DNA from 3 places in the Bacillus arachidis genome. Region 2 is predicted to be linked to each of the others. Evidence: riboswitches for the same ligand, from Rfam matches in the RefSeq annotation. Region 2 holds a riboswitch; each other region holds the start of a gene.
The links. A riboswitch is a leader RNA that binds a small molecule or an ion and turns the genes downstream of it on or off. The one in region 2 is predicted to bind thiamine pyrophosphate.

Region 1 (3,207 bases), 1.1 Mb from region 2:
CAAACGCACTATTCTCCAACTTACAAGCGATTACAGCGCAGCAAGTTGGTGTAAAAGAAGTACTGCTTGTTGCGGCAAATACAACAGGTGGTGTAACGGGTAAAATGATTTCTCCGCAATCGATTGCAATCGCGTGTGCAGCAGTAGGACTTGCTGGAAAAGAATCTGATTTATTCCGCTTTACAGTAAAACATAGTCTATTCTTTGTAGTGATTGTTGGGATTATGACATATGTACAAGCCTACTATTTAACGTGGATGATACCGTAAGCTTTTAGGTGGGTATAAGCCGTCAACTTAACACAAACAAGCCAGGTGCTGAAAGCACCTGGCTTGTTTCATAACCTTAACTAAATGGTTACGCTGAGAGACTATTCATCCTCGGATGAACACTCTCCCAAGTTTATTAACTCCCCTATAAATAAGTATGCTGATAAAAAGAATAAAATTTAAAAAGAATTCGTCGCCCGCGTCCTCATCTTTCCAGTGAACTTCAAACAGCCAACCGATTCCGTAATTGGCAACAACCCAGATAGAAAATAATGTCCAGAAGTGCATCCAACTGCCCCCAAACAGAGCAGAAAAAAAGGCCATAATTGACGTGCCTCCAAACCAAAAGACAAAAATAATACATATTGCGCAAAATATAAACCTGAAGATAGACCCCAAACACCCCATTATAATTTCACTCCTGATCTAAACTATACTTGATATATGTGCATAAATAATATGACTAATTTTTTATGTGTTTTGACTTTAACTGAATTGTTCTTATAAATAAAATATATAAAAATAGTAATTTTTAGAAAATTATAACACGAAACCGTATTATAATCCGTGTAATAAGTAGAAATCTCTATTAATTGTAGACGGATGATATGATTTTATTTGAACATGAATAAGTTTTGGCTCCCACCTCAAAATTTAGCGGAAACAAAGAAGCTAGGTGATAGATCAACTGCCCATAAGAGCCCGATTGGTGAGGGCTAATAATCATTGGTTCTATCAGGTATATCGATTAGCAGACAAAAAAACGATAGATAAAAATTGCAACTCATGCCTTTGCATTTTTCTGATTATCGTGTATGATGGGAAAGTATTGAAAATTAAATCAGTGATAAACTAGGGGTGCCTAAGTGATGCTTAGGCTGAGAGAGAAGCGCGATAACTTCTTAACCCTTTGGACCTGATCTGGCTCGTACCAGCGTAGGGAAGTTAACGGCTTTACATAACTATGTCTTTATGAGCCAGGTCCTTGTTTTACTATGGATCTGGCTCTTTTTATTTTGGCATGCGCTGGCCACTAGTTCTTGTCCTTGTCACAAGTAAGGCGAAAGCGGCTCTTTCAGAATGGGAGGGGGATGGAGTTTCAGCCGAAGAGGTGTGTTTTACCTCAGTTGAAGAAACGAAGCCAACGATCATTCTAGCCGCTCAAGCTGGATCTTAAGTAAACCGAAAGCGGCAAAACGTCGCTGAAGTGAGAATCGAGTTGCACAGAAATTGGCTCAAGATTCGGTGCAAGTTAGATTTGCCTGAAATGATAAAGGGGAGGAAACACAAATTATGAAGCAATCTGTTTCAGCTGAACAAATTGAATTGAAGTCGAGTTTACCAGGGAGTAAGAAAGTTTATGTTGATGGGCCGCATGAAGGTATGAAAGTACCAATGCGTGAGATTGAACAAAGTGATACAAACGGTGTACCAAATCCACCAATTCGTGTTTATGATACGAGTGGTCCGTACACAGACCCTAAGTACAAAGTAGAGCTAGAGAAAGGAATTCCATCGCCTCGCCGTCGCTGGATTGTTGAGCGCGGAGAAGTGGAAGAGTATGAAGGACGAGAAATTAAGCCGGAAGATGATGGTGTGAAAGTCGCATCTAATCATACACCTGTGTTCCCGCAAATGGATCGTAAACCACTTCGCGCAAAAAAAGGAGCAAATGTAACGCAAATGCACTATGCTCGTAAGGGGATCATCACATCTGAGATGGAATATGTTGCGATTCGTGAAGGGGTAGAGCCTGAATTTGTACGTAAAGAGATTGCAGAAGGACGCGCTATTTTACCAGCAAACATTAACCACCCAGAAGCAGAACCGATGATTATTGGCCGCAATTTCCATGTGAAGGTAAATGCGAATATCGGAAACTCTGCTGTCTCTTCTTCCATTGCAGAAGAAGTAGAGAAGATGACATGGGCAACTCGCTGGGGCGCAGATACCATTATGGATTTATCAACAGGGAAAAACATTCATACAACTCGTGAATGGATTATCCGTAACGCTCCTGTACCGGTTGGAACAGTACCAATTTATCAAGCGCTAGAAAAAGTAAATGGAATTGCTGAAGATTTAACGTGGGAAGTATATCGTGATACGTTAATTGAACAAGCGGAGCAAGGTGTGGATTACTTTACAATTCATGCAGGTGTGCTGCTTCGTTACATTCCAATCACTGCAAAACGTACGACAGGAATTGTTTCACGCGGTGGGTCCATTATGGCGCAGTGGTGTTTATTCCATCATAAAGAAAACTTCTTATACACTCATTTTGAAGAGATTTGTGAAATTATGAAACAATATGATGTTTCTTTCTCTTTAGGAGATGGATTACGTCCAGGTTCGATTGCAGATGCAAATGATGAGGCGCAATTTTCTGAGCTTGAAACGCTTGGTGAGTTAACAAAAATTGCTTGGAAGCATGATGTTCAAGTTATGATTGAAGGGCCAGGTCATGTACCGATGCACTTAATTAAAGAAAACATGGATAAAGAGCTTGAGATTTGCCAAGGTGCACCGTTCTATACACTCGGACCTTTAACAACGGATATTGCACCTGGTTATGACCATATTACATCTGCGATTGGTGCAGCAATGATTGGTTGGTTTGGCACAGCAATGCTTTGCTATGTGACACCGAAAGAGCATTTAGGTTTGCCGAACAGAGATGATGTTCGTGAAGGGGTTATTACGTATAAAATTGCGGCGCATGCGGCTGACCTTGCGAAAGGACACAAAACAGCGCAGCAGCGTGATGATGCACTTTCAAAAGCTCGTTTTGAATTCCGCTGGCGCGATCAATTTAACTTATCTTTAGATCCCGAACGCGCAATGGATTTTCACGATGAAACATTACCAGCAGAAGGGGCAAAAACAGCTCATTTCTGTTCGATGTGTGGTCCGAAGTTCTGTAGTATGAGAATTTCAC
Region 2 (3,207 bases):
TTTCCCAGGCTACGAGAAGTATGCTACTCAAAATCAGCGCAGGTAATAACTCCATCACACGTTTCATACGAGCACCTGCCTTTGTAGCATACTAAGCAATTCATCTTTTAAAGCTAATATTTCAGGTTTATGCAAATCTTTTCTTGAGCGATCAATTTCAAGCGGAACGATACGCTCTGTTAAAGTTGTAATAGGCTGCTCTGCCACAACAAAAATCCGATTGGAAAGAAACAGCGCTTCCTCTACATCGTGTGTAATAAATAAAATGGTTTTTTGCCACTGTTTCCATTGTTCAAACAACCATTCTTGCAACGTTGCTTTCGTTAATGCATCTAATGCGCTAAAAGGTTCATCTAACAATAAAATGTCCCCGCCTGTTAATAAAGTTCGAATAAAGGATACTCGCTGCCGCATACCACCTGATAAATCTTTCGGATATTTGTTCTCGTATCCTTGTAAACCAAATTGTTCTAACAGTTCGCTTGCCTTAAGATGCGCTTCTTTTTTCTTTATCCCTTGACACTCTAATGGCAATGCCGCATTTTCAATAATCGTCCTCCACGGCAGAAGCATATCTTTTTGTGGCATATATCCTACAGGATGACTCGTTGTTTCTGTCAGTTGAATGGTTCCAGCCCCTGCATCTTCTAAACCTGTAATTAAACGAAATAATGTACTTTTGCCACAGCCACTCGGTCCAATGATGCTAACAAACTCTTTTTCTTGTACAGATGCATCTAGACCCTTTATAATTGGCTTTTCATCATAATGAAAAGAGACATTATGAAACCGTAGTATGCTCTTGCTCCTCAAAACCCCACATCTCCTTACGGTACGCCATATCCCAGAATAAATACTCAAATCGGCTGGAATATAAGAAAATTTCTTCTAATCGAGCTAACTCTTGTTCAGACTTTCCTTCAGCTAGTTCATTTAACAAATCTATTAGCCACGTGCAAAGACTTCCATACTCTTTTGAGCTATATCCTTGAATCCATTCACCGAAAAATTCGTGATCTCTTGCTCCCTGAATATCATTTAAACGTTTTCCAATTTCCCAATAACTCCACATACATGGAAGAAGCGCCGCAATTAATTCCGCAAGCGTACCATTTTGAGATACTGACATCATATAGTTTGTATACGCTAAATTTTTAGCAGACGGCTTTGCTTCTTCCATCTCTTGAATGGAAATACCAAGACGTTTTGCATACTGTTTATGAATCGTCATTTCCCCATTTAATATGCCATCTATTTGTTCTGCAAACTTTGCCATAACTTGTGGATTATTTGCTTTCACAACGCCAATCGCATATAGTTTTGCATAATCTAGCAAATATAAATAATCTTGTATGATGTAATATTGGAATTTATCTTTTTCTAACGTACCGTCCCCCATTCCCGTTACAAACGGGTGATTATGACTTTTCTCCCAAACAGGCTGCACAGTCTCAAATAATCTCTCACAAAACTTCATTTATATTTCCCCTTCCTTTACATCTGTTTATCCAAATAAAAAACCACTTCTATATAAGAAGTGGTTACAGCAAATAAAGATACATTTATCCGTCGTTCCACTTCCCTTCGCTAGTATTACCTAGATCAGGTCCGTAAGGGTTAAGGACTATTCCTCTCTCAGCACATAAAGCACCCCTAGTGGTTTCTACTATTAAATTGTTAAATAAAAAAGCCCCGTTTCTTTACGCAAAGAAACGGGGACTTGTTGTCAATGTCCAAGTTGCTTCCCTACGCTAGCATAATCTAGATCAGGTGATTAAAGGATCAAAGACTTACGGTCTTACTCTCAGCTGGCAACACCAGCTCTCCTAGCACAATATGAAATTACCATAGTCAGTATAACACTGTCATGGGTCATCAGCAACTGTTTTCATTTATTACAATCTCATATCTAATCTTTACATCAAGGCTCTACGTTCCACTTATGCAAAATATGAAACATAAATATTTATATAGGTATGAATTCCCATCGGCCTATAACAATTACAAAACGATTTTTCAACATATACGTTGCTGCTATGAAAACAAAAGAAGACCTACTCTCATTTTCTCTTTCTATTTTAACTTGGCATAAGGCAGAAAAAAGCGCTGACTGCCTCTATGTATGAGCAGATTTTCTCCCATACCTAAAAAACTTCCCTTTCGTTTTTTAATTCACATTTATATATTGATTCAGAAAATAGCAACTATCTCTTTATCCATATTCTAATAGTTATTTATCTGTTATTCTTGTAGTATATTTCGATTCCATTAAAAAACGGTTATTTTTTCTTGTTTCATATTACAGTTATGTGAATAATGCACAAAGTATTATATCTTTATACTATAATAAAAAATATATTAATACATCTATGGGGGGGCTAATATTAGATGAAACAGAAAGCTACAGCTTTAACGGCAACTACTGTCGCAGTCGCATCTCTACTTCCATCCATAAATCAAGTAGAGACACGCACTGTAGCATCTCAGCAATTGCCTACAAAAAACACTCAATATATAAAACTCAATTCAAAAATACCCTATTCTAATAATAAAATGAATACAAGAAATAATTCTAACTCCATAAAAGCAACAAATATTTCATTTACTAAATCTACTAAGCTATATACAACCGTTTACGCTCATATAAAAAACCGTTCCGTACAAATTGGTGATCAAGTTCAGACTAAACAATTATTAAGACATATGGGAAATACAGGCCACTCATTTAAACAGCATCTCCATTTTGAATTACATAATGCTGAATGGAATTTTGAAAAAACAAACGCAGTAAATCCACTGCATTATTTAGTTCGGTAATATTATATGCCACGTAATATCCCTTTAGTAATTGAGTATTTTGCTTTTCTCGGTTTAATCTGTTGTTTAGTAATTTACAATACTAACATTGTTTTTTTGAGTATTGTTATCTTGTTTGTTGCTATCGAATCTTTGATGGAAGCATTCAAAATCCGACTAAAGAAACAAATTTCTCATATATATACTGCATTTATTATTATCGGCGGTTTAATAACAAATATTATTTATAGTGGTTTTCATATTGCTGCGATATTCCCTGTATTTTTTATCGCAGTGCTACTTATTATTTCCCAATATATTTACACTCCTGATCACCGTAAAAAACAACAAGAAGTTTAGAACATCCTTCTACATTTACGACTGAAAAAGGGATCTCACTTCAAAGTGAGA
Region 3 (3,207 bases), 1.7 Mb from region 2:
ATGGATAGTGCTTGTAAACTCTTATTATTGGCAAATAGTCTGCTGCAAGCAGAGTGTTCATTAAATTCTATATCTATAAAAGGAATAGAGAGCATTACGAAACAAGATATACTGAAAGCAAAAGAACAAGGTAAATCTTTGAAACTAATTGGATCGGTATATAAAGATCACTCAGGAAATCTGAAACTTGAAGTATGCCCGCGTGAAATAGAGAAAGGACATCCATTGGCTTATGTAAATGGAACGGAAAAAGGAATTACTTTTCATACTGATACGATGGGGAAAGTTACTTCAATCGGGGGAGCCTCGAGTCCAAGAGGAGCAGCAGCGGCAGCTCTAAAGGACTTAATTAATTTGTATCGAAAAGATGTGTGATAAAAAAATCTAGTTTTAGATTAAAATACATTGACAAATAAATATTTTTATGTTATTATTATTTATTTAACAATTGATTAAAAAGCCTTAGCGTGATACATTTTAGTAAGTGAAATAACTTCACTAATTTATGTACCGAGGGGGACTTGTAATATGAAAATAGAAAACGGTCTAGCTGTGTTGAAATTAAAAATTCAAGAATTTGAATTAAATCCAACATTACTTTGGGATGGAAAAAAAGCTATATTAGTCGATACTGGTATGCCGGGCCAATTAGAAGCGATTCGCGATACGATGATTAGTATTGGAGTGCCTTTTGAACAATTACAAGCAGTGATTTTAACCCATCAAGATATAGACCATATTGGAAGTCTTCCTGAATTACAGCAGAAAGCAGATCATTTTATTGAAGTGTACGCCCATGAATTAGACAAACCTTACATTGAAGGACAGCTGCCCCTTATTAAAGGAGATCCAAATAAAATGAGTGAAGAGAAATGGGCGGCACTTCCAGATGTTGTGCAAGCACTATATAAAAATCCGCCGACAGCTAAAGTAAATTGGACATTAGAAGATGGACAAAGACTACCATTTTTAGAGGGTATCGAAGTGATTCATACTCCAGGCCATACTCCAGGACATATTAGTTTATATAGTGAAAAATATAAAACATTAATTGTGGGTGACGCGATGGTATGCATTGATGGAAACTTAAAAGGACCTGTTCCGCACACAACGCCAGACATGAAAAAAGCTACAGAATCACTTAGAAGATTTTTAGAATTTGATATAGAGACGGTAATTTGTTATCACGGTGGTATTTGTAATTCGAATGTGAAGGAGCAGATTGAGAGATTAGTAGAAGATAGATAACATTTGTGCACTTATATATTATAAGTGTTAAATTTATGAATCATATTTGATAGTATTCCAGAATATGTTATGATAAATATCGAGTTAAATAGTTTATATGTAATCCACTAGGGGTGCCTCTATATAGGCTGAGATCAAAAATATATTTTTGAGACCCTTAGGACCTGATCTGGGTAATACTGGCGTAGGGAAGTGGAAGTGACAGAAGAGGATATTTATTAAAATATTGATGATGTCCAAACCACTTTCTTTACGTGTGTAAAGAAAGTTTTTTTATTTTGTACATCTATTTGAAGTAGGTGCAAGTTTTAATCAAAACGTTTATGGGAGGGTTTATCATGTCATTTTCACAGTTATTACGTAATGAAGTTAATCCGATTTGGGAAGCAAGTTTTAATCATCCATTTGTTACAAAACTAGGAGATGGAACATTAGATGTAGCTAGTTTCCGCTATTATGTTCTGCAAGATTCATATTATCTAAGTCATTTCGCAAGAGTCCAATCGTTAGGAGCAGCGAAAGCTATTGAATTAGAAACAACGGCTCGTATGGCACACCATGCACAAAATACATATCAGGCTGAATTATCACTACATGAGAATTTTGCGAAAAAACTAGGTATTACGGCGGAAGAAAAAGAATCATTCGTTCCTGCTCCAACTGCTTATGCATATACATCACATATGTATCGTGCTGCATATGAAGGACATTTAGGGGATATTATCGCAGCAATTTTGCCGTGCTATTGGCTTTATTATGAAATTGGTGAACGTTTAAAAGAGTGTCAACCTAAAGAACCGATTTATCAAGAATGGATTTCCGCATATGGCTCTGACTGGTTCCGTACTTTAGTAGAAGAGCAAATTGCTAGATTAGATGCGATTGCGGAAACAGTAACAGAAGCTGATCGTAAGCGAATGAAACAACACTTTGTAATTAGCAGTCAATATGAATATTCATTTTGGGAGATGGCTTACACATTAGAAAAGTGGCCAGTGGAAGAACAAGTAGAAGATGTAGGTGTATAAGGAAAAGATAGATGCAAGGGTATAGAAAATGACTAACTTAGTTTAGTCATTTTTTTGTATGGATTTATCCATGTAATCAATTGATTTTAGTAATTAATTGATTACATATTATAAAAAAATTACACAATAAAAAAGAGGTGGAAGGTAGTTTATATTGAATGTTAGGGAGGAGAGATTATTAATCTCTTTAACACTTTTTATTTCCTTACAATACTAAATGTTGTATTAAAAAATTTAATTTTGAAAGGAGTCAATAAATATGAGAATGAGAAAACGAATAGGGAATAAGTTTTTACTCGTTAGTACAATTTGTATGATAAGTGTTCCTTTTGTTTCACATGCTGAGGAAGAAATTTCACCTACAAATTTCGCTATTTCTTCAAGTCTGTATGAGGGGGGGAATACAGATGTATTGAAAACAAGTTTTTATCCCAATACATATAATAATCCGTTTAACCATCCATTCACCTCAATGTTAAAAGAGTCAAACTCAAATATGAAAGAAATAGACAATGCGGATGATGAAAATCCTGTTATATCTACTACTCTTAAATTTATCCGTTATATGCATACTGAAAATTATAAATCTGCATTTGATTTAACTTCTCGCTCTTTACAGAAGATAATATCTGAAGAATGGCTGGAGAGTTATTGGAAGGGACTCCCGGTACAATTACAAGCAGGTTCTTTTATTGGCATTGGAGAGGTAAAACAAAAAGAGACAAATTCCGTTCATACAAATGTAGAGATTGGATTGGTTTTTGAAAAATTTACTGTGCCTTTACTAATTAAATTAGATCCATCTGGAAAAATAGATGACTTTCAACTTAGTATGTCGTATCGTACTGTTGCAGAGCGACCATCATATAGTAAGCCGGAATCATTTGTTGAAAAAGAAGTAGTAGTCGGAAGTGGCGCGTTTCCATTACCA

Region 1: another riboswitch for thiamine pyrophosphate. It lies ahead of thiC (phosphomethylpyrimidine synthase ThiC); the one in region 2 lies ahead of tenA (thiaminase II).
Region 3: another riboswitch for thiamine pyrophosphate. It lies ahead of tenA (thiaminase II); the one in region 2 lies ahead of tenA (thiaminase II).

Annotation. Positions count from the first base shown of each region.
Region 1 is NZ_CP127376.1:4,614,329-4,617,535, reverse strand. Features, by position in the region: gene lldP (L-lactate permease) at 1-269, shown strand, start outside; TPP riboswitch at 1,114-1,229, shown strand; gene thiC (phosphomethylpyrimidine synthase ThiC) at 1,563-3,207, shown strand, end outside.
Region 2 is NZ_CP127376.1:757,459-760,665, reverse strand. Features, by position in the region: gene QRY57_RS05525 (ABC transporter permease) at 1-67, opposite strand, end outside; gene QRY57_RS05520 (ABC transporter ATP-binding protein) at 64-813, opposite strand; gene tenA (thiaminase II) at 782-1,477, opposite strand; TPP riboswitch at 1,563-1,665, opposite strand; TPP riboswitch at 1,727-1,838, opposite strand; partial or broken gene QRY57_RS05510 (M23 family metallopeptidase) at 2,617-2,817, shown strand; gene QRY57_RS05505 (hypothetical protein) at 2,824-3,156, shown strand.
Region 3 is NZ_CP127376.1:2,424,459-2,427,665, reverse strand. Features, by position in the region: gene QRY57_RS13975 (homoserine dehydrogenase) at 1-375, shown strand, start outside; gene QRY57_RS13970 (MBL fold metallo-hydrolase) at 529-1,248, shown strand; TPP riboswitch at 1,348-1,456, shown strand; gene tenA (thiaminase II) at 1,587-2,276, shown strand; gene QRY57_RS13960 (alpha/beta hydrolase) at 2,536-3,207, shown strand, end outside.